4 regions of the Methylobacterium sp. 13MFTsu3.1M2 genome follow, and region 3 is predicted to be linked to each of the others. Evidence: predicted binding sites of a transcription regulator. Region 3 holds the regulator's gene; each other region holds the start of a gene.

Region 1 (5,675 bases), on a different contig from region 3:
TGACGCCGCGCGCCGAGGCCCTGCTGCGCACCTTGACGGACGCGCATCTCGCGGAGCTGCGGGACCTCGCCCCCGCCCTCGCCGAGGCCCTCGGGCCCGCGACGCGGTGAGGCCGACGTGCGCCGTCAAGCTAGCGGAGGTCGGTGGCCGTCGACGCGGGAGCCGAGGGCGCCCGCCCTCAGCGCGCCCGCGCCACGCAGAACTCGACGGCCCCGAGGAGCGCCGCCTTGACGGGCCCGTCCGGGAAAATGTCGAGGGCGGCCCGGGCCTCGGCGCCGTAATGGTGGGCGCGGGCCACGGTCTCCTCCAGGGCACCGTGGCGCTGCAGGAGGTCGAGGGCGGTCTCCAGGTCGGTCTCGCCGATCTCGCCCTGCTGCAGGGTGCGCCGCCAGAAGCCGCGCTCGCCCTCGCTGGCCCGGCGATAGGCCAGCACGATCGGCAGGGTGATCTTGCCCTCGCGGAAATCGTCGCCGACGTTCTTGCCGAGCTCCGCGGAGGTGCCGCCGTAGTCGAGCACGTCGTCGATCAGCTGGAAGGCGATGCCGAGATTCATCCCGTAGGACCGGGCGGCCGCCTGCTCGGCCTCGGGCCGGCCGGCGAGCACCGGCCCGACCTCGCAGGCGGCGGCGAAGAGCTCGGCGGTCTTGCCGCGGATCACCGCGAGGTAGGCGGCCTCGTCGGTCTCCAGGTTCTTGGCGTTGGTGAGCTGCATCACCTCGCCCTCGGCGATCACCGTGGCGGCGGCCGAGAGGATGTCGAGCGCCTTGAGCGAGCCGACCTCGACCATCATCCGGAAGGCCTGGCCGAGCAGGAAGTCGCCGACCAGCACGGAGGCCTCGTTGCCCCACTTGATCCGGGCCGCGACGCGGCCGCGCCGCATGTCGCTCTCGTCGACCACGTCGTCGTGGAGGAGCGTGGCGGTGTGCATGAATTCGACGCTGGCGGCGAGCTTCACGTCGCCGTCGGCGGCGCCCGCGTAGCCGCAGAGCCGGGCGCAGGCCAGCGTCAGGATCGGGCGCAGGCGCTTGCCGCCGGAGGCGATCAGGTGATTGGCGACCTCGGGGATCATCGCCACGTCCGACCCCGTCCGCGACAGGATCGTGGTGTTGACCCGCGCCATGCCGTCGGCCACCAGCGCGACGAGGTCGTTGAGCCCCGCCTCCGCCTCGGGCTTCGGATTCTCGATGGAGAGGGCCATACCCAAGATCCGTGACCTCCAGACCGGTCGCCCCGCAGGGGGCGGGCGATCCCTTCGCACGCGCCCCGCGGCGCCGCAACATCGTCGCCGGCCGGATATGGGGTGTCGCCAGCGCGGATCTCACGCGACGAAACCGCCGATCCCCGCCCGTTCCGGAGCCGCGCCGCGATGATCGAGCTGATCCGGGCCAATGACGTCGTGCTGATCGGGTTCGCCCGCTCGGTCCTCGAGGCGGCCGAGATCCCGGTCCTCGTGGCCGACAGTCACATGAGCCTGATGGAGGGGTCGATCGGCGTCTTCGGTCAGCGCCTCCTCGTGCCGCGCGACCACGAGGCCCAGGCCCGCCGCCTGCTGACCGATGCCGGCATCGCCCACGAGCTGCGCCAGCCGTGACCGCCGAGGCCGACAGCGGCGCCGATCCCTTCCTCGGCGGCCGCCTGCGGCTGCACCAGCCGCCGCGGGGCGCGCACCGCGCCGGGACCGACGCGGTGCTGCTCGCCCGGCTGCTCGCGCCGCGGGCCGGGGACCGGCTCTGCGACGTCGGCGCCGGGACCGGCGCCGTCGGCCTCGCCTGCGCGGCCCTGGCGCCGGGGCTCCGGCCGACCCTGGTCGAGCGCGACCCGGCACTCGCCGATCTGGCCCGCGCCAACGCGGCCCTCAACGGCATCGACGCGCGGATCGTGGTCGCCGACGTGCTGGCACCCGCGGCGGAACGCCGCGCCGCCGGTCTGCTGCCGGACAGTTTCGACGTCGTGCTCACCAACCCGCCGTTCTTCGCGGCTGGCGATCACCGCGCCTCGCCGCATCCGGGCCGCGCCGCCGCCCACACCTTCGCGGGCGGCGATCTCGACGCCTGGATCCGCGCCTGCACGGCGATCCTGCGGCCCGGCGGGCGCCTGGGCTTGATCCACCGGGCGGACGCCCTCCCGGCCTGCCTCGACGCGCTCCGGGGCCGCTACGGCGGGCTGGCGATCCGCCCGGTCCATCCCCGCGGCGACGTGCCCGCGATCCGCGTGCTGATCGCGGCGACCCGCGGCAGCCGCGCCTTGCTGAGCCTGCTGCCGCCCCTCGTCCTGCACAGCCCCGACGGCACCTTCACCGACGAGGCCGAGGCGCTCCATCGCGGCGCGCCGTGGCCGGCGCCCTGATCGCCCGCGTCACGCCGCGAGGGCGGCGGGCTCGGCGTCGCGGATGCCGAGGAACCGCTCGACCTCCGGAAGGTCCGGGAAGGCGAGGAATTCCGGGCGCAGCGGCTCGGGCAGCCCCTCGAAGTTGAGCCCCGGGAACGTGTCGGGATGCGGGTAGAGCTGCCAGGCCGCGCCGGGCTCGACCGGGGGGAACAGGATCGCGACCTTCTCGGCGCCGAGGCGGACGATCCGCGTCGGGCTGTACGACAGCGTCTCGATGCTCCAGCCGTGGTGGGAATCCCGGCGGGCCTTCATGGTGCGGCGGCTCGTCGCGCGATGCATGGCGGTCTCCTTCGGTGGGGGTGGAAGCGGGATCAGGCGGCGCTGCGGCGTCCGGCGCGCTTCGGCCAGCCCAGCGCCACGAGGCGGGCCTTGGCGTAGTCGCGCACCTCGTCGCGGGTGCCGGGCGGCATCGTCGCCAGGACGGCCTGGGTGGCGCCGTCCAGCATCAGGTCGGTGACGGCGTTGATGGTCTCGGCCTCGTCGATGCGGCGCTTGAGGTCGCCCTCGGCCTCGGTCACCTCGTCGAAGGCGGGCGCCTCCTCGAAATCCTCGTCGACGGCCCGGACCGGGACCTGATGGGCCCGGAACTCGTCGGCCTCCTCCTCGGAGTAGACGAGGCCGTGCAGCTCGATGAGCTTGAGGATGACGCGGTCCTTCCCGCGCTTCTCGGCCATGGCGTAGACGTAGGCCGCCTGCTTGCCCGAGACGCGGTAGTTCACGTTGACCAGCGCCTCGCCCATGGACCACTCGACCCGCTCGCTGCCGGGCTTCGCGCCGGGCAGCCGGCCGGTCACCAGAATCACGGCCTCGTCGCGCTCGGCCCGGATGACGGTCGGCGGCTCGAACACGATGCCGGCCTGGGCGGCGATGCGCTCCAGGGTCTTGTGGTAGATGACGGCGGTCCCCTGGACGCGCCAGACGTTGCCCCCGAAGGGCTCGCCGTAGCGGACGAGGATGTCGGCGATCTGCTTGTCGGCGGTTCGCATGGGGCGCTCGGTCCGTCAGGGTGAGGTCGCGTCGTCCACAGCTTTTATCGGGGACGCTCTTTCGTTCTCTTTTTGTTCACATCTATATGCGCAATCCGCCCGCGATGCGCAAGGCTCGGACGCGAAAACCTGCGGCCGCGGACGTGCGTCATCGTCGGACACGCGCGGGCTTGGCGCGGGTCCCAACTCCCGTGCGGGAGAGCGGGCGCGTCGCGGATGTCTCAGGAAGACGGCTGGTCGTCGGCGCAGTCGTACAGCAGCTTTTCGGATCCGAAGGCCCGACGGGGTCCGGCCCGGCGCACGATGCCATTGCGGCACCCCCGCCGCCTGCGCCGCCGACCCGCATTGTTGCTGCACCGCACCCTAGGCTAGACCGCTTCCACGATGTCCGAGACAGCTGCCGCGATGACGCCTTCCCTCTGGACCCGCCTGTCGAACCCCAGCCACTTCATGCGGTGGTCGGGGGCGCTCGTGCCGTGGCTGACGGCCCTGTCCCTCGGCGTGCTGGCCCTGGGCCTGTACCAGACCTTCTTCGTGGTGCCGCCCGACTACCAGCAGGGCGAGACGGTGCGGATCATGTACATCCACGTCCCGGCGGCGTGGCTCGGCGTGTTCTTCTACGGCGCGATGAGCGTGTCGGCGATCGGAACCCTGGTCTGGCGCCACCCGCTGGCCGACGTCGCCCAGCGGGCGGCCGCGCCGATCGGGGCCGCCTTCACGCTGATCTGCCTCGTGACCGGCTCGCTGTGGGGCAAGCCCATGTGGGGTACCTACTGGGTCTGGGACGCGCGCCTGACCTCCATGCTGATCCTGCTGCTGATCTACTGCGGCATCATCGCCCTGTGGCGGACCCTGGAGGATCCGAACCGCGCCGCCCGCGCGGTCGCGATCCTGACGCTGGTCGGTGCCGTGAACCTGCCGATCATCAAGTTCTCGGTGAACTGGTGGTCGACCCTTCACCAGCCGGCCTCGATCCTGCGCATGGGTGGCTCCACCATCGATCCCTCGATGCTCCACCCGCTGCTGGTCATGATCGCCGCCGCGACCCTCGGCGGGACGACCCTGCACCTCTACGCGATGCGCACCGAGATCATGCGCCGCCGGGTGCGGACGCTGACGATCCGCGAGGCCGAGCGCCTCGACCGCGCCCAGCCGCGCCTCACCCCGACACCGGCCGCGATGCCGGTCGGGCAGCCGGTCTAGGAGGACCGCGATGGATCTCGGGTCTCACGGCGGCTTCATCCTGGCCGCCTACGCGTTCACGGCGGTGGTGATGGTCGCCCTCGTGGGCAACGCCCTGCGCGACCGACGGGCGCAGCGGCGCGCCCTCAGGGGCTTCGGCGAGGACCGGCGATGAGCGTGCCCCTCGACGACACCGCCGGCCGGACACCGCCGGTCCGCCGCTCGCTGCTGCTGATCCTGCCGGCGCTCGTCTTCGCGGCGCTCGCCGCCGTGCTGTTCCTGCGCCTGCGCTCCGGCGCCGACCCGGCCGCCCTCCCCTCCGCGATGATCGGCAAGCCGGTCCCGCGCTTCGACCTGCCCGCCGTGCCGGGGCTGACCGCCAACGGCGCACCCGTGCCCGGCCTGTCGAGCGCGGACCTCAAGGGCCAGATCACCGTGCTCAACGTCTTCGCCTCGTGGTGCGCGCCCTGCCAGGTGGAGCACCCGATGCTGATGCGGCTGGCGAAGGAGCCCGGCATCCGGCTCGTGGGGATCGACTACAAGGAGCCGAACCCCGAGGCCGGCCAGCGCTTCCTGACCCGGCACGGCGTGCCGTTCAGTGCGGTGGGAGCCGATGCCGGCGGCCGCGCGGCGATCGATTTCGGCGTCTACGGCGTGCCCGAGACCTTCATCATCGGGCCCGACGGCGTGATCCGCGACAAGCTGGTCGGCATCCTCACGCCGGAGAATTTTTCCAGCGTGCTCGCCCGCATCCGCGCGGCCGGCAAGGTCGCGGCGGCGCAGTAGGCGTCACGCCTCCGGCTGCGCCTTCTTGCGCTCGTAGCGGGTGAGCAGCGGCGTCTGCGCGAGGGCGAACAGCACGGTGATCGGCATGATGCCGAACACCTTGAAGTTGACCCAGAAATCCTCCGTCTGGGTCCGCCAGACCAGCTCGTTGAGCGCCGCCAGCACGAAGAAGAACACGCCCCAGCGGAAGGTGAGCTTCCGCCAGCCCTCGTCGGTCAGGCTGAACATCGAGTCGAGCACCACCGACAGCAGCGAGCGCCCGAACACGAGGCCGCCGAGCAGCACGGTGCCGAACAGGGCGTTCACGATGGTCGGCTTGACCATGATGAAGGT
Region 2 (5,675 bases), on a different contig from region 3:
TCTTCCGGCAGTAAACCTTTCCCCAAAAGGGCGTATCCGGTATTAGCCCTAGTTTCCCAGGGTTATTCCGAACCAGAAGGCACGTTCCCACGCGTTACTCACCCGTCCGCCGCTGACACCCGAAGATGCCCGCTCGACTTGCATGTGTTAAGCCTGCCGCCAGCGTTCGCTCTGAGCCAGGATCAAACTCTCACGTTGAAGAGATTGATCTAAGCTGATCACAACTACTTGACAGAGGCTCACAATCATCCCGGCATCACTGCCCGGATGTGTGAGCTTCCGAAGCGTTAGACAGCTCGCTTCTCTCGTTGATCCGGCTCTCGCCGGACCCGCAAGGACAAGCGCCGTCCACGCTTCTCTTTCCCGTATTCACTTGTCAAAGAACGGCGCCTGCTTACACAAGTGCCATTTGAAGATCAACAAAAAACTACTCGGCGCTCGCCGACCGTTGCTTGCAGTCTTCAGTGGAAGTCCGTCCGAGCGGCCCGCCCTGGCCGGGCACCGCGTCGGGAGGCGCCGTATAGGGCGCCAGAAATCGGCTGTCAATCGCCCGTCTTCTTCGACCGCCGGACGCTGACGGGCGCGGTCGTCCGCCTGTGCGGACACCGCTCCCGGATCCGGCAGAGCCCCCGCGCGCAGAGACCCGTCGCCGCGCCAGCCTCTCAGCACACCCCTCCGTGATCCGGACGAGGGGCCTCGCTCCGGATCGCGCGTCAGAGCAGGCCGCACGATGAGCGCTCATGGAAACGATCCGTTTCGATAGTTTCCATTTCTGATTGCGCGTGCTTCGCTCAAGATGGATCCATCGGCGCGACGTCGGGGCCCTGCACGGGCCGCGGGGCGCCAGTGTACCCACGGAAGGACCCCGCCATGGCTGTCGAAGCATCCGGTGCCGCGAGCGAACTCGTTCAGGTCGTCTCCCTCCTGGCGGCCGGCGTCATCGCCGTCCCGCTGTTCAAGCGGCTCGGCCTCGGATCGGTCCTCGGCTATCTCCTGGCAGGACTGGCAATCGGGCCCTTCGGGCTCGGCCTGTTCACGGACGCCCACGCCATCCTCCACGTGGCGGAGCTCGGCGTCGTGATGTTCCTCTTCATCATCGGGCTGGAGATGGAGCCGTCCCGGCTCTGGGGCATGCGCCGCGCGATCTTCGGGCTCGGCCTCGCCCAGGTGGGCGCCTGCATCGCCGCTCTCACCCTGGTCGGACTCGCCCTCGGCTTCTCGATCACCGTCGCCTTCGTGGCCGGGACCGGCTTCGTGCTGACTTCCACCGCGATCGTCATGCAGCTCTTGGAGGAGCGCGGCGCGCTCTCGACGCCGAAGGGTCAGCGCATCGTGGCGATCCTGCTGCTGGAGGATCTCGCCATCGTGCCGCTCCTCGCCGCCGTCGCGCTTCTGGCGCCGGGCGGGAGCGCCGCGAGCGCGACGGAGCGCGCGGTCACGGTCGCCATCGCCCTGCTCTCGGTCTGCGCGCTCGTCGCCGCGGGGCGCTGGCTGCTCAACCCGCTGTTCCGCCTCCTCGCCGCCGCCAAGGCGCGCGAGGTCATGACGGCCGCGGCCCTCCTCGTCGTGCTCGGCTCGGCCCTCGCGATGCAGCTCGGCGGCCTCTCGATGGCGATGGGCGCCTTCCTGGCCGGCGTCCTGCTCTCGGAGTCGAGCTTCCGTCACCAACTGGAGGCCGATGTCGAGCCGTTCCGCGGCATCCTGCTCGGCCTGTTCTTCCTCGGGGTCGGGATGTCCCTCGACCTGACGGTGATCGCCGCGAATGCCGGCCTGATCCTGGTGGGCGTCGCCGCCTACATGACCGTGAAGGGCCTGCTCATCTACGGCGTGGCCCGGGTGCTGCGCGCCTCGCACGCCGAGTCGCTGGAACGCGCGGCCCTGATGGCGCAGGGCGGCGAGTTCGCCTTCGTGCTGTACGCGGCCGCCGCGAGCGCGGGCATCATCGACGGCACGACCAACGCCGTCCTGACAGCCACCATCATCCTGTCGATGGCGATCACGCCGCTGATGGTCGTCGCCTTCGATCGTCTCGGTCCCAAGGCCGTCCCGTCCATCGACGGCGTCGAGGCGCCCGAGGACCTCGTGGGCAGCGCCCTGATCGTCGGGTTCGGCCGCTTCGGCCAGATCGCCAGTCAACCGCTCATCGCGCAGGGCTGCTCGGTCTCGATCATCGACACGAACCCGAGCAACATCCGTCTCGCCGAGGGGTTCGGCTTCAAGGTCTTTTACGGTGACGGCACCCGCCTCGACATTCTGCACGCGGCCGGCGCCGCGACGGCGCGGGCGATCCTGATCTGCGTCGACGACACCGCGATGGCCAGACGCGTCGCGGAGATCGCCAAGGCGGAGTTCCCCCTGGTGCCCGTGCTGGCGCGCGCCCGGGATCGCGAACACGCGGTCGAGCTGATCCAGGCGGGCGTGGCCTACCAGATCCGCGAGACGGTCGAGTCGGCTCTGCTCCTCGGCGAGCAGGCGCTCCTGACGACTGGAGCCGAGCCGGAAGCGGCCAGCGCGATCCTGGCGGAGGTCCGGCGCCGCGATGCGGAGCGTCTCGATCTGCAGGTCCTGGGCGGCATCTACGCGGGTCGGGACCTCATTCACGGCAACAAGCCCGGCTCGGCGCACGCGGCCGGCTAGGCCGGTGACCGGTGACCGGGCCTCGGTGCCGTGCCCGCTGAAGGCTTGCTGGTCTCGGCAGACACCCCGGGCGGGCAACCCTTAGCGCGCGAGCGCGTGCCCGGAGCCTTCGGAGGACGGTGCGCGGGTCGACGGCGACGCGCCAGCCACAGGCGGGCATCCGGCCACGGAGGCATTCCGGGTCGCCGCCGCGGGCGAGCCCGGAGCACAGGTACGAGCGCCGCTCCAGCATCGCGGCGCCGGCCGGTGTGCCTGGGGAGGGCGACACGCCGCCGGCTTCCCCACGGCTTCCCCTCTCAACGCGCCAGTTGCGTCCCGAGCCCGTCTGGAACAAAATGTGAACCCTGGGTCAGGCGCGGCGACAGCCGGAGCGGTCAGCGACATGTCATCTCCGAGCTCCGGTCGCACGCTGTTCTTCTTCGAGAAGCCCTCGGCGATGCGCCAGTTGCAGCGCTTCTTCCGCTCGCCGAGCACGGTCTGCGTGGCCGCCGAGGGACACCTGCTGTCGGCCGAGGAGCCGGGCAGCATCCGGCCCGAGTGGAAGCCCTGGCGCTTCGACCTCCTCCCGATCGTCCTTCCCACGATCCCGGTCGGCTACGGCACGAACCGGTCCGGGCAGTCGCACGCACCGAAGATCGCCGCGATCCGGCAGGCGCTGAGCGGCGTGGACCGCGTGATCATCGCCACGGATCCGGGTCGCGAGGGCTCGATGATCGCGTGGGAAGTGCTCGAGCATCTCGGCTGGAACGGCCGGGTCGACCGGCTCAAGCTCGGCGCGCTCGACGAGGTCTCGATCCGACGCGCCTTCGCGGCCCTGGCCAAGGATCCCGCCTCGGGCGAGCGCGACTACGCCGCCTATCTCGAGGCGCTCTGCCGGCAGTACGAGGACTATCATCTCGGCCTGAACGGCACGCGGGCGATCTCGCTGCGCCTGCGCCCGCCCGCCTTCCGGGAGCCCTGGCGCTTCGGCGGCGTCCAGACGCCGACCCTCGCCATACTGGCGGACCTGGAGGAGCGGATCCGGTCCTTCGTGCCGCAGGACTTCTTCAAGGTCGCGCTGCACCTTAGGACCCATGCAGGCGCGGAGATCACCCTCTGGCACGCCCCGAAGGAGCGGATCCTCGATGCGGCTATCGCTGAGACGATCCGGTCCGCCGCGGCGACGTGGTCGGGCCCTCTGGCGGTCGCGCACAGGGATGTCCGGCGCGCGCCGCCCCGGCTGTTCTCGAAGGACACCCTGGCGCGACGCTGCGCCAAGCGGTTCGGCTGGGACCCGCAGCACACGGCCGGCATCGCTCAGGACCTCTACGATCAGGGGTACCTCAGCTACCCGCGCACGGAGTCGGAGCACCTGCCCGAGGGCCAGGCCGGCGATGCCGCCGCGATCATCGCGGCCGTCACGACCGTCCTGACCGACCTGAGCACAGTCGTTCCGCGTGACACTGCGCCGCTGATCCGTCGCGGCCTGAAGGGCCACTACGTCGCGGATCCGGGCGAGCACCACGCCATCGTGCCCCTGCGCAAGGCGCCCGAGCGCGGCCGTCTCAGCACCGATCAGTTCCGCTTGTGGGAACTCGTGGCGAAGGCCTATCTCGCCGCGCACCTGCCCGACGGGGTCGACGCGCGCACGAGCGTCACGGCGGATGTCGCGACACCGCTGGGTGTGAGGCGGTTCGCCGTCTCCGGCAGCGTCGTGCGCGCGCCGGGCTGGCGCGCGCTCTACGGCAGCGAGGCCGAGCTCGAAACGGATGCCGTGCCCGGCAAGACCAAGCGCGAGGCGGACGCCACCGCCACCCGCCTGCCGCTCGTGACCGACGGCGAGGGCGCCTCCGCCGCGACGGCGGAGATCGCCACCGCGAAGACAGAGCCGCCGCGGCGGATCACCCGAGGCGAATTGCCGGTGGTGATGGGCCGGCTGATCGATCAAGTGGACGATCCGGCCGCCAAGCGCGCCCTGGAAAACCCCGCCAACCCGAACGAGCCGAAGGGTCTGGGCACGGCCGCGACGCGCGACACGATCCTGCCCAAGCTCCTGAAGAGCCGCTACATCGCGCTGTCTACCGGCAAGGATCCGGCCATCGAGGTCACCGAGGTCGGCCTGACCTTCGTCCGCGCGGTGCGCAGCGTGTTCCCGGCCTACGGAGATCCGGTCGGGCGCGCCATGTTCGAGGCGGAGCTCGCCGAGATCGGACGGGCGGCCACGCGCGCCGAGGCGGTCGCGCGCGCGACCGCCTTCCGCCAGCGCACCCGCGCCCGCCTCGACGACCTGATCGCCGCGATCGCGCAGGCGCCGACGGTCAGCCTCGATCCGAGCCTGATCCCGGCCGGTCAGGGCGACCAGCGGCCGCCGACGCCGGCCATGGTGGCGTTCGCCGTGAGCCTCGCCGAGCGGAAGGGCGTGACGCTGCCGCGTGGCTGCAGGAGCAGCATCAGCGTCTGCCGCGCGTTCCTCGACACCCATGCCGGGCCGCGTGCCGGTCGGGAGGACGACGCCGGCCCCGCAGACGGCCGGCGGAGCCCGAGCGCGGCGATGGTCGGCTACGCGCGCAGCCTTGCCCAGCAGCGCGGCATCCCGTGCCCGCCGGACGCGGAGACGGACTTCGACGCGTGCCGGCGCTTCCTCGACGCGCACGCCGCGCGGCAAGGGCAGGGGAGGGACGAGGCGAACGCCGGAGGGGCGAAGGCCAAGCGGCCCGCGGAGCGGGAGAAGCGGCGGGGCCGTGTGGCCCGGACGCCGCGACCGGCAGCGGCACGCCGCCGGGCCTGAAGCGCCCCGGCGGGAGTGACCGGATCGCGGCGTTCGTCCGCGACGCCGACTTTGCCCCGTTTCGGTGGCGCCGGCCGCCCGGCCTGGCGCGCGCCTCAGGCGGCCTCGGGGTCCTCGGAGCGCAGCCAGCGCGCGATCGCGGCGACCACGTGGGCCTGCTCGACGGCGGTCAATGCCCGGCCGGCGGGGATCGCGTGCCACTTGGCCAGGCAACCGCGGCAGCAGGTTGCCGTCGCGTGCTGCGCCGTGAAGACGGGATGACCGCGAAAGG
Region 3 (5,675 bases):
GTGCGCCTGGAACTCGCCCTCGCCGACCTCGGCGGTGCGCCGGTCACCGCCGCGATCGTGCTCGACCGGACGGAGGCCCGGGCCTTCGCCCGCGCCCTGCTGGCCGCCGCCGGCGACGCCGCGGAGCGGACCTTCCCGAAGCCGGGCGCCTGAGGACGCGCCGCCGGCCGGTCAGCGCACGCCGAGGCCCGGATTGCGGCCCGGCAGGCGGGGGACCACGGTGCCGCGCTTCTCGATCGGCGCGTCGCAGGCGTAGGCGAACTCGGTCTTCAGCGGATCGAACACGGTCTCGCCGGTGATCCGGCAATCCTCGCGCACGGTCTCGTCGAGATAGGCCCGGGCGGCGGTGCGGAAGCGCTTCACCCGGGTGGCGCCCGGCTCCGGATCGATCCGGACCTCGCTCAGGTTGCAGCCGGTATACTCGCGCAGGGCGTTGGACACGATCAGCATCCGGCGCAGCTGCCGGTTGTCGTAGACCTCGTAGGGCTCCTTGCAGCCGATCGTGACGACCTGGGGAGTGAGCGCCACGTAGTTCCGCGAGATGTAGGAGAATCCGGTGGTGCAGCCGGCGAGGCCGAGGGCGGCGAGGCCGAGGGGCAGCAGAGCTGCGGGTCGTCGCATCCTCGTCATTCCAAGAGGGTCCCAGCCCGCACCCCGGATCCGCCGCCTTCCCGGCGGGGCGCCGCGATGCATTGAAACGGCTCCGCTTGCGCCGTCAATGCGTTTCTCGACCTTCTCCCGCGGGCGCGCCCGCGGCGCGCCGAGCCGAGCGGTGCCGCTCTTGCGGAACACTTGCGGAACGTTTAACCTGTTCGTGATTTGTTTCGGAGACCGTCACGTGGCGGTCCGCCAAGCCGCGAGTCCCCCGTCGATGCTCACGCGCAAGCAGCTGGACCTCCTGCGATTCATCCAGAGCCGGATGCAGGAATGCGGTGTCCCGCCGTCGTTCGACGAGATGAAGGATGCCCTCGATCTCAAGTCGAAATCCGGCATCCACCGGCTGATCACGGCGCTCGAGGAGCGCGGCTTCCTCCGGCGCCTTCCGAATCGGGCGCGCGCCATCGAGGTGATCCGGATCCCCGAGAGCCTGACTCAGGCCGCTCCGGCGACTCAGGCCCCCGCCGAGCCGCGCCGCTTCACGCCGAGCGTGGTCGAGGGCGGTAAGTCCAAGCCGCCGCCGGCCCCGGCGAGCACGCGGATGATCGACGAGTCCGGCCGCGCCATCTCGATCCCGGTCATGGGCCGGATCGCGGCCGGTACGCCCGTCTCGGCGATCCAGAACCAGAGCCACGCCATCACCCTGTCGCCAGACTTCGTGGCCGGCGGCGAGCACTACGCCCTCGAGGTGCGCGGCGACTCGATGGTCGAGGCGGGCATCTTGGACGGCGACCTCGTGGTCATCCGCAAGCAGGAGACGGCCAATACCGGCGACATCATCGTGGCGCTGATCGACGACGAGGAGGCGACGCTCAAGCGCCTGCGCCGCCGCGGCTCGTCGATCGCCCTCGAGGCCGCCAACCCGGCCTACGAGACCCGCGTGCTCGGGCCCGACCGAGTCCGGATCCAGGGCCGCCTCGTGAGCCTCGTCCGCCGCTACTGAAGCGGCTCGGCCGGCGCGTCGCCGGGGGCGAGGTCTCCGCCCGGCGCGGCGTCGGCCTCCGGCGTCGCGGCGACCCCGTCCTCCGCGGGGCGGTCGCCCGGCTCCGCGGTGACCGGCCGCGGCGGTCCCGGTCCGCGCCCGGCGGCCGGCCGCCAGGGCACGGCGCGGCCGTCGTCCCAGGCGTAGCGCGCGGCGAAGCCGTCGCCGTCGGTCCGGAGGGCCACGGCCCCGCGGGCGGCGAGGACGCGCCGGTCGATCACCAGCGGCCCCGTGCAGGTGGGCGGCGCCGCGAGGCCCGTGATCAGCACCGCGGCGCGGGCGCAATCCTCCGGGAAGGCCCGCCGGTCCCGGACCAGGGCGACCGCCCGCCCGTCCGGCAGCCGGGCGGTGCAGCCGAGCCGGTCGCAGCGCCCGCTGCCCGACCGGACGATCAGCGCCGCGGGCCGCCGCCCGTCGCCGTCCGCCTTCAGCCACTGCTCGAGGACGAAGCCCGAAGGGCTGCCGAGGGCCGCGAGCCGCCCGTCCGGCCCTCGCACCGCGGCCCCCGCGCCCTGCCGGTCGACGTAGAGGTCGTAGCGGTCGGGTCGGGCCGCGAGGACGAGCCCGAGCAGGACCGGCGGCACGGCGAGCCAGCGCAGGCGCGAGGCCGGCAGCGTCCCCAGCAGCAGGCCGGCGGTCAGCAGGGCCAGCGCCCCGGCGCCGAAGGCCGGCAGCACCAGGACCGCCCGCTCGAACCCGGCGATCCAGTCCGAGATCGCCAGCATCCCGGCCACCGCCTGCCCCATCAGCCACCAGACCGGCCGGTCGAGGGCGAAGGGATAGGCGAGGCAGCCGATCACCGCGGCGGGCATCACCACCAGGGAGACGAGCGGCAGGGTCAGGGCGTTGCCGACGAGGCCGAAGGGCTGGACCGTCTGGAAGTGGTAGGTGGCGAAGGGGGCCGTCGCGACCTGCGCCACCAGGGTCGTGGCCAGGGTCCCGGTGATCGCCGACAGGCCGGTCCCGACGAGCCGCCCGATCCGCCCGGCCCCCGGGCGCACGAGCAGCCGCCCGTCGATCAGCCGCGCGCAGGCGATCAGCCCGGCCACGGCGCCGAAGGACATCTGGAAGCTCGGGCCGAGCAGGCCCTCCGGCTCCCGGGCGAGCGCGATCAGCGCCGCGAGGGCGAGGTTGCGCATCGACAGGGCCGGCCGGTCCACCAGGATCGCGCCCAGCATGATCAGGGTCATGATCAGCGAGCGCTCGGCCGCGATGTCCCAGCCCGAGAAGGCGCAGTAGGCGGTGACGCCGACCATGGCGAAGCCGGCCGCGATCTTCTTGATCGGCCAGAGCAGCGCGCAGAGCGGCACCGCGGCGAGGAGCGCCCGCACCAGCCAGAACACCACGCCGGCGGCCAGCACCATGTGGAGGCCCGAGATCGACACCACGTGGTAGATGCCGGCGGCGCGGAGCGCGTCGTTGGTGGCCGGCCCGATGAGGCCGCGCTTGCCCGTCACCAGGGCCGCCGCCACCGCACCCGCCTGGCCGCCGGCGGCCTCCGCGATCCGGCGCGTGAGCCCGTTGCGCGCCGCGTCGAGCGCAGCGGCGAGCCGCAGGCCCAGCGGCGGCGGCCCGGACGGTTCCCGGACGGTGACGGTGCCGATCAGCGAGCCCACCGCGCCGATCCCCTGGAAATAGGCGTCCCGGGCGAAGTCGTAGCCGCCGGGCCGGGCCGCCTCCGGGGGCGGCAGCAGCCGGGCCGTGGCGGCGACGCCGTCCCCGGGACGCGGGATCGGCGTCTTCCGGAACGAGACCCGGACCCGGGCGGGCCGCGCCTCCGGCGCGAGGCCGGCGAAGCTCTCCACCCGGATCACCAGCCGGGCGCCCACCTCGCGCTCGTCCAGGGCCTCGACCGTTCCGACGAGCGGGCCGATCGTGGTGCGGGTGAGGATCGGTGCGGCGACCTGCGAGACCCGCCAGGTCGCCGCCGCGAAGCCGAGGAACGCGGCCGCCACCGCGAGCGCCGCCGCCAGGGCCGCCGGCCGCGCGCCGAGGACGGGGACCGGCGCCAGCGCGAGGGCGGCCGCGATCAGGGGGGCGGCGAGGCTCGGCGCGCCGTCGGCCGCCGCGAAGTAGGCCAGGATCCCGCCGCCGAAGGCCACCGCCAGCCAGGGGAACAGCCGGCGCTGCTCGGCCTCGCGGGCGAGGCCGGCGACGACCCAGTCGCGGAGCGCCGGGAGGGCGGCCGGGAGGGCGGCCAAGAGGGCGGCGGGAAGGGCTCGGGCGCGCGGGCCGATCAGCGCGACCGCGCCGTCCGCCCGCCTCGCGCCGATCCGCCGCATCGCCGCCGCCCCGCTCCGCGCGACCTGTCGTCGGGGCCGGGCGATTCTGCGGGCGATTCTTAACGCATCCGCCGGCCCGTGCTACAGCGGGTTCTTCGTGCTACGGGCGCCCTGTCGAGCCCCTCGCCGCTCCGCCGCCCCTTCGCCGTCCGTCGCGCCCCGTCCGCGACCAGCCCCGGAACATACCGGACCGATGTCCTCAGCCGTCGTCACGCGCTTCGCCCCCTCGCCCACGGGTTACCTGCATATCGGCGGGGCCCGCACGGCCTTGTTCAACTGGCTCTACGCCCGCCACACCGGCGGCACGATGCTGCTGCGCATCGAGGACACCGACCGCGAGCGCTCCACCAAGGGGGCGATCGACGCGATCCTCGACGGCCTCTCCTGGCTCGGCCTCGACTGGGACGGCGACGTGGTCTTCCAGTTCGCCCGCGCCGAGCGCCACCGCGCGGTCGCCGAGGAGCTGCTGGCCGCGGGCCGCGCCTATCACTGCTACGCCACCGCCGAGGAGCTCACGCAGATGCGCGAGACCGCCCGCGCGGAGGGGCGCGCCCCGCGCTACGACGGCCGCTGGCGCGACCGCGACCCGTCCGAGGCCCCCGCCGGGGTCAAGCCGGTGATCCGCCTGCGCGCCCCGACCGAGGGCGAGACCGTGGTCGAGGACGCCGTCCAGGGCCGCGTGACCTGGGCCAACAAGGACCTCGACGACCTCGTCCTGCTGCGCTCGGACGGGACGCCGACCTACATGCTCGCCGTCGTGGTCGACGACCACGACATGGGCGTCACGCAGATCATCCGCGGCGACGACCACCTCACCAACGCGGCGCGCCAGAGCCAGATCTTCTCGGCCCTCGGCTGGGACATCCCGAGGATGGCGCATATCCCGCTGATCCACGGGGCGGACGGGGCCAAGCTCTCGAAGCGCCACGGCGCGCTCGGCGTCGAGGCCTACCGCGATCTCGGCTACCTGCCGGCGGCCCTGCGCAACTACCTCGTGCGGCTCGGCTGGAGCCACGGCGACCAGGAGGTCTTCTCCACCGACGAGATGGTCGCGGCCTTCGACCTCGGCGCGGTCGGACGCTCCGCGGCGCGGTTCGACTTCGCCAAGCTTGCGAACCTCAACGGCCTCTACATCCGCACCAGCGCCGATTCCGACCTCGTCGCGGCGATCGAGACCATCCTGCCCAACGTCGGGCCGGAGCGCGGCCTGTCGGCGCCGCTGCGGCCCGATCTCAAGGACAAGCTCGTCCAGGCCATGCCGGGCCTGAAGGAGCGGGCCAAGACGCTGATCGAGCTCCTCGACAGCGCCTACTACCTCTACGCCCAGCGGCCCCTGGCGCTCGACGACAAGGCCCGCGCCCTGCTCTCCGACGAGGGGCGCGGACGCCTCGCCGGGGTGCGGCCGGTGCTCGAGGCGCTGCCCGACTGGAGCGCGACCTCCACCGAGGGCGCGGTGCGGCAGTACGCGGAATCGGCCGGCTGCAAGCTCGGGCAGGTGGCCCAACCCCTGCGCGCGGCGCTCACCGGCCGGACCACCTCCCCGCCCCTGTTCGACGTGATGGCGGTGCTCGGCCGGGAGGAAAGCCTGGCGCGCCTCGGGGATCAGGCGCCGCAGGGCTGAGGCCGGGCTGAGGGCAGGGACGAGGCGGCGCTGGGACCGCTGCGCGCGGACCGGGAGCGGACAGGGAACTGCCGGCCCCGACCCGGATTGCGTTGGGTGGAAATCGGTTGGCGGAATTCGCTTGGCGACGGGG
Region 4 (5,675 bases), on a different contig from region 3:
GGTCGCCGTGGCCTGAGAGCGGCAGGCGAGCGCCGGCGGCGCCCTCGCCGGTGACGGTGACGGCCTGGGAGATCGGGCGGGTGACCGAGACCAGCACCTGGGGCTGGATGGCCTTGCCGGCGAGCTCGTTCTCGATGAGCGCCTGGACGTCCTGGGTGCGGCGGCCGGCGACCTTGATGCGGCCGGCATAGGGCACCGAGATGGCGCCGTCGCGCCCGACGGGCTGCTCGGGGATGAGGGCGGACTTGGATCCGGCGGAGAAGCGGTCGGCGACCAGCGGCCCGGAGAACAGGCCGCCGGACCCGGCCTCCCAGACGGAGACCGAGACCATGTCGCCGATGCCGATGACCGGCTCGGAGGAGGGGCGATGGTCGCCGAAGGAGGCGAGCAGGCTGTCGAGGGGGCGGCCGCGCAGGGCCTCGACCACGGAGGGGGTGACGTCGATGATCTCGTAGCGGGCAAGGATCCCGCCGTCGGCCGTGGCGACCTCGGCCCCGGCCTGGATCGCGCTCGCCGTCGGACCCGCCGCGGGCAGGTACGTGCAGCCCGACATCGCCGTGACGGCGAGCAGGACGAGGGGAAGTTTGCGCATCCAGATGTTGCCCATCGGTATTGCCGAGCCCGTGCCTAGCCCATAGCGGCCCAGGTGTCCGTAGCGGGTGAGCCACACTCCGCCCGCCACGACCGAGACTGCTAAGTCATCCTCGTTAAGCACAGCTTTTTCGGGGCACAGGGACGACGAATGCCGGGCGCAGCGCGCGCTGCTGAAATATCGGGACACAAATCCGAGCGCTGTCGACGGTAACGAGTCGGCCCATCGACTCCAGGGCCGCACGGCCCCGGCGCGATCCGCTCACTGACCCTGTGTCACCGCCGCGGTGATGTCGCCGTAGACGGCGCTGACGCGGGACACGTAGTAGCGGATGCTGCCGACCGCGACGAGGAAGATCAGGCCCCCGAGCAGGGCATACTCGGTCGCGGTGGATCCGCGGACGTCGCGGGCGAAGCGCGCGGTCGCGACAGGGATCCGATCCGTCAGGGCGGCCGCCGCCCGGGATCGCACCGCGCGCCGCCCCGCCCCGTCGCCGCCCGGCTCATCCATGGTCGAACGCGCCTTCCCGTCCCGCCGTCCGCGTGGCCTCACGCGCTCGGAAGGCTGTTACCGGCCCGCGCTTGCCGCCGGCTTAACGAAGTGTCCGAAACAGGGCATCGGGCTGATTCCGGGCGGGATATGCACCGCCCCGCGCGGCGGGCGCGCCCGGCGAGGGCGCGCCCGCGACGGCTCAGGCGTGGCCGGCCTTGTGGCGCAGGTCGTCGATCCGCTTGGAGGCCTCGGCCTTGTCGAGGTCGGGATCGAACGCCTTCGGCTCCTTCGCCTCCTCGGAGAGCGTCTTCAGGTAGGAGGCCTGCGCGCCGGTCATCGGCTCGCCGCCGGTGGTCCACTGGTCCGGATCCTTGATCTGGTTCGACACGTCCTTCGGGTCGGTCTTGGGGTTCTCCGGCGCGTTCTGGCGCGCATCCTGGCGCCCTCCAGAATCCCGATCGGCCTTCGACGTCGCCTTCGCGGTGGTGGTAGCCATGCGACTCATGTTCCCTAAATGTTCGCGTTCTGGGTCGTCAACGCGGCCCGCGGCGCGACGGTTCCTGCCGACACGGCGGCAACGTCGGGCGCGGCGATCTTCCCTTCCGCGCGCGCGCTCCGCATGATCGTGACGCGCGGCGCCCCGGCGCGCCTCGGAGCCACGGTGGTCCGGATGACGTCCCAATCAGACCCGCCATTCGATGCCGGGACGGCCGCTCAGGTGCTCGTGGTCATGGGCGTCTCGGGGTCCGGGAAGAGCACCGTGGCGGCGCTGATCGCCGAGAAGCTCGGCTGGATCTTCGTGGACGGCGACAGCTTCCACGCGCCGGAGCACGTGGCGAAGATGCACGCGGGCCACGCCCTCGACGACGCGGACCGCGCGCCGTGGCTCGCCCGGATCGCGACCTGGATCCAGCAGCGCCTCGACGCCGGCGAGTCCGGCGTGGTGGTCTGCTCGGCGCTCCGGCGCGCGTACCGGGACGTCCTCACCCGGGGCAGCCGGCGGGTCCGCATCGTCTACCTCGACGGCGACAAGGCCCTGATCGCGCGGCGCCTCGCGGAGCGCCAGGGTCACTTCATGTCGCCGCATCTCCTGGACAGCCAGTTCGCCACCCTCGAGGTCCCGGGCCCCGACGAGCACCCGATTACCGTCGGGATCCTCGAGCCGCCCGAGGCGATTGCCGACCGGGTCGTGGCGGAACTCGCCACCGCTGCGCGCCGGGATCCGGGTGGGGAGTGACGCGATGACAGCAGGTACCGGCAAGGCCGCGGGGATTGCCCTGGTGATCTCGGACGTCGACGGCACCCTGGTCACCGGGGACAAGCGCCTGACGGCGGCGACGGTGGTGGCCGTCCGCCGCCTGCGCGCGGCCGGGATCGGCTTCAGCATCGCCTCGGCGCGGCCGCCGATCGGGCTGCGGAGCCTTGTGGCGGAGCTCGGCCTCGACCTGCCGATGGGGGCCTTCAACGGCGCGAGCGTCGTCCGGCCGGACCTGTCGATCATCGAGGAGCGGACCATCCCGGAGCCGGCGGCCCGGGCGGCCCTCGACCGGCTCCTGGCCGAGGGGCTGGACGTCTGGGTCTTCGCCGACGGCGCGTGGTGCCTGCGCGACCCGGACGGTCCCTACACCGACCTGGAGCGCCGCACGATCGACGCGGAGCCCCGGGTCGTGCCGGATCTCGGAACGCTCATGGGTACGGCCGCCAAGATCGTCGGCGTCAGCCGCGACCACGCCCATCTCGAGGCCTGCGAGACGCGAATCGCGGCGGCGCTGGCCGGCCGGGCCACCGTCCACCGCTCGCAGAAGTACTATCTCGACGTGACCCCGCCCGATCTCGACAAGGGTCGCTTCGTCGCCTGGATGAGCGCGCATCTCGCCATCCCGCGCGAGCGGATCGCCACGTTCGGCGATGCCGGGAACGATCGCCCGATGTTCGCACAGAGCGGCTACTCCGTGGCGATGGGCAATGCCGAGGCGAGCGTCCAGGCGGCCGCCAGCGCGGTCACGGACAGCAACGACGCCGACGGGTTCGCCCGCGCGGTCGAGCGCTTCATCCTTCCCTGACCGGCTCCCCAGACCGGCCGACCGCGTCCGCGCGCCGCCCTGTGGCGCGCGGATCACAAGCACGCCCGTCGCCCCGGCCGCCCACAGGCTGCCGAACGGGGGCCGCTTTCCGGCCTCATTTCCCCGTGACCTAGCTTGACTACAGAACAAGCAGCACCGGGTCTCGGAATGCATCGCCTCATCCTGGCCGCCGTCCTCGCGGTCGCGCCCGCCGCCGCCTTCGGGCAGGGCGCGCGCGACAATATCGACGCGTTGATCGAGCAGCAGGCGAAGGCGAACGGCGTTCCGGCGAGCTTCGTGCACGCCGTGGTCAAGCGCGAGAGCAACTACAATCCGCGGGCGAAGGGCGGCAGCGCCCTGGGTCTCATGCAGATCAAGCACGCGACCGCGCGCGGCATGGGCTACACCGGCGACGCCGCCGGCCTGTACGATCCGGAGACCAACCTGCGCTACGGCGTGGCCTATCTGGCGGGCGCCTACCGCACGGCCAAGGGCAACGTCGCCCAGGCCTACCAGTACTACAACCGCGGCTACTACTACGCCGCCAAGCGCCAGGGCATCTCCACCGAGGTCGCCTCGGTGGTCGCCCCCGTGGCGGCGTCGGCCAGCGCCCTCGCGAGCCTGTTCGGCGGCGGCGTCGCCGACTCCAAACCCAACCCCGCGGCCGCCGCCCTGGCCTACGCGCCGACGGCCGCCGCCGTGGCGGAGGTTCCGACCGAGACCGTCGAGGTGCCGCTGCCGCCGCGCCGGCCCGCCGCCCTGGCCGGCGCCGCGGTCGAACTCGCCAGCCTCTCCATCGACCCGGCCGCAGGCGCGACCCCGGCCGCCCCGCAGGCCGCCTCGGTTCCCTCCGTGGAGGTGCCGCTGCCGCCGCGCCGACCCACCGCCCTCGGGAGCGCGGAGGCCTCGCCGGCGCAGATGGCGGAACTCCGGCTCTCGCCGCAGCCCGCGGCGGCCGCCACCCCGATGACCCCCGCGGCCGCTTCGGCACCGGCCACCGAGGCGGCGGTCGAGGCGGTCGAGGTGCCGCTGCCGCCGCGCCGTCCGTCGCTCCAGATGCTCGCCGCCGCGACGCCGCGGCGCGCTCCGGCCGCCGCGGCGGTCGCCGCGCCGGTGCGCGAGGCCACGGCCCTGCCGGTCGAGTAGCGCGCCCGCTCCGGCGCGGGCGCAGACCGCCGATCGCCCGCCCGGCCGGCCCTTCTGCCCACACAAGGATCATGCCCAAGGCTTGACCATCGGGTCGATCCGCAACACATAGGCGCCACGCCAGCAACGTGGTTGGATCGTTACGGTACGGACCGGCGCCGCGAGACAGCGGCCGTACGCGGGTGGCGCACGACGGATCTCAGGGCAGGAAACGCCGGTCTACACGCGCACGTTCTCAGGCAGCTTCCTGTCTGGCGGAACGCCAAAGCGCGATGGATCTCGAAGCGGCAGGCATGCAGGGCAAGGACTCTGCTTTCGAGCTGGCAGGAAAGCGGACGGCGCCATGACCGGCGTGGAACAGGAATCTCTCTTTCTCACGGACCTCGGGCGACGCGTCAGGCACGCGCGCACCGTGCGCGGGCTGTCGCGCAAGGTTCTGTCGCAGACCTCGGGCCTATCCGAGCGCTACATCGCGCAGCTGGAGGGCGGCCAGGGCAACGTCTCGATCATCCTGCTGCGGCGGGTGGCGAACGCCATGGGTGTGCGGCTGGACGACCTGATCACCGGCAACGACGCGCTGCCCGACTGGCCCGTGGTGCGCGACCTCCTCGCCCAGGCGAGCCCGGCCCAGATCGTCGCCGCCAAGGAGGCCCTGTCCGGCGGCAGCCGGCCCGAATCGAGCAACCGGCCGCGCGTGGCGCTGACCGGACTGCGCGGCGCCGGCAAGTCGACCCTCGGCAAGCTCGCGGCCGAGCGCCTCGGCTGGACCTTCGTGGAGCTCAACGCCGAGATCGAGCGGGAGAACGCCCTCTCGGTCCAGGAGATCTTCGCGATCTACGGCCAGGAAGGCTACCGCCGGCTCGAGCAGGCGGCCTTGCGGCGCCTGACCGAGCATCCCGGTCCGCTGATCCTCGCGACGAGCGGCGGCATCGTCGCGGAACCGCTGACCTACGATTTGCTCCTCCAGGCGTTCTACACCATCTGGCTGCGCGCCCGGCCGGAGGAGCATATGAGCCGCGTCCGCGAGCAGGGACACCTCGCCACGACGGGCGACCACGCCTCCGCGATGCAGGAGCTGCGCGCCGTGCTGGCGAGCCGCGAGCCGCTCTACGCCCGGGCCCCGGCGACGGTGGATACCTCCAACATCCCTGTCCAGACGATGCTGGACCGCCTGACGGCGGCGATCGAGGCGCGGTTCGGGCAGGGCGTGCCGCTGGCGGACTGACCCGCCCGCGTTCGCTGACAGCCATGCGACCGATGCGACCCCCGGGCCGCGCCGGCCCTTGATCGCCGCGGTGCAGCGCACCACGCTAGGGCAGTACCCGCGGTCCGTCGCCGCCGCTGCCGTCTCTCCGGGCGGGACAACCACCCCGCCCGAGCGG

What was found. Region 3 encodes LexA, which represses DNA repair genes until DNA is damaged. Its sites were predicted from a motif close to TGTTCNNNNTGTGTTCNG; they were not measured.
Region 1: the regulator LexA is predicted to act here: its motif matches at 3,437-3,454, upstream of BM314_RS08065 (trna delta -isopentenylpyrophosphate transferase).
Region 2: the regulator LexA is predicted to act here: its motif matches at 2,964-2,981, upstream of BM314_RS27310 (type IA DNA topoisomerase).
Region 4: the regulator LexA is predicted to act here: its motif matches at 1,589-1,606, upstream of BM314_RS29510 (DUF3072 domain-containing protein).

What each region holds. Positions count from the first base shown of each region.
Region 1 is NZ_FOMM01000007.1:199,825-205,499, forward strand. Features, by position in the region: gene BM314_RS08040 (MarR family winged helix-turn-helix transcriptional regulator) at 1-110, shown strand, start outside; gene BM314_RS08045 (polyprenyl synthetase family protein) at 179-1,198, opposite strand; gene BM314_RS08050 (putative signal transducing protein) at 1,367-1,591, shown strand; gene BM314_RS08055 (tRNA1(Val) (adenine(37)-N6)-methyltransferase) at 1,588-2,346, shown strand; gene BM314_RS08060 (hypothetical protein) at 2,356-2,667, opposite strand; gene BM314_RS08065 (trna delta -isopentenylpyrophosphate transferase) at 2,700-3,374, opposite strand; gene BM314_RS08070 (heme ABC transporter permease) at 3,780-4,577, shown strand; gene ccmD (heme exporter protein CcmD) at 4,588-4,731, shown strand; gene BM314_RS08080 (DsbE family thiol:disulfide interchange protein) at 4,728-5,342, shown strand; gene BM314_RS08085 (septation protein A) at 5,346-5,675, opposite strand, start outside.
Region 2 is NZ_FOMM01000037.1:53-5,727, forward strand. Features, by position in the region: partial or broken rRNA gene BM314_RS27300 (16S ribosomal RNA) at 1-198, opposite strand, end outside; gene BM314_RS27305 (monovalent cation:proton antiporter-2 (CPA2) family protein) at 871-2,637, shown strand; gene BM314_RS27310 (type IA DNA topoisomerase) at 3,020-5,404, shown strand; gene BM314_RS27315 (DUF4186 domain-containing protein) at 5,500-5,675, opposite strand, start outside.
Region 3 is NZ_FOMM01000005.1:85,244-90,918, forward strand. Features, by position in the region: gene BM314_RS05055 (hypothetical protein) at 1-153, shown strand, start outside; gene BM314_RS05060 (hypothetical protein) at 172-621, opposite strand; gene lexA (transcriptional repressor LexA) at 872-1,600, shown strand; gene BM314_RS05070 (ComEC/Rec2 family competence protein) at 1,594-3,921, opposite strand; gene gltX (glutamate--tRNA ligase) at 4,115-5,542, shown strand.
Region 4 is NZ_FOMM01000054.1:108-5,782, forward strand. Features, by position in the region: partial or broken gene BM314_RS29500 (polysaccharide biosynthesis/export family protein) at 1-592, opposite strand, end outside; gene BM314_RS29505 (Flp family type IVb pilin) at 854-1,102, opposite strand; gene BM314_RS29510 (DUF3072 domain-containing protein) at 1,284-1,580, opposite strand; gene BM314_RS29515 (gluconokinase) at 1,755-2,321, shown strand; gene BM314_RS29520 (Cof-type HAD-IIB family hydrolase) at 2,326-3,147, shown strand; gene BM314_RS29525 (lytic transglycosylase domain-containing protein) at 3,316-4,293, shown strand; gene BM314_RS29530 (helix-turn-helix transcriptional regulator) at 4,637-5,518, shown strand.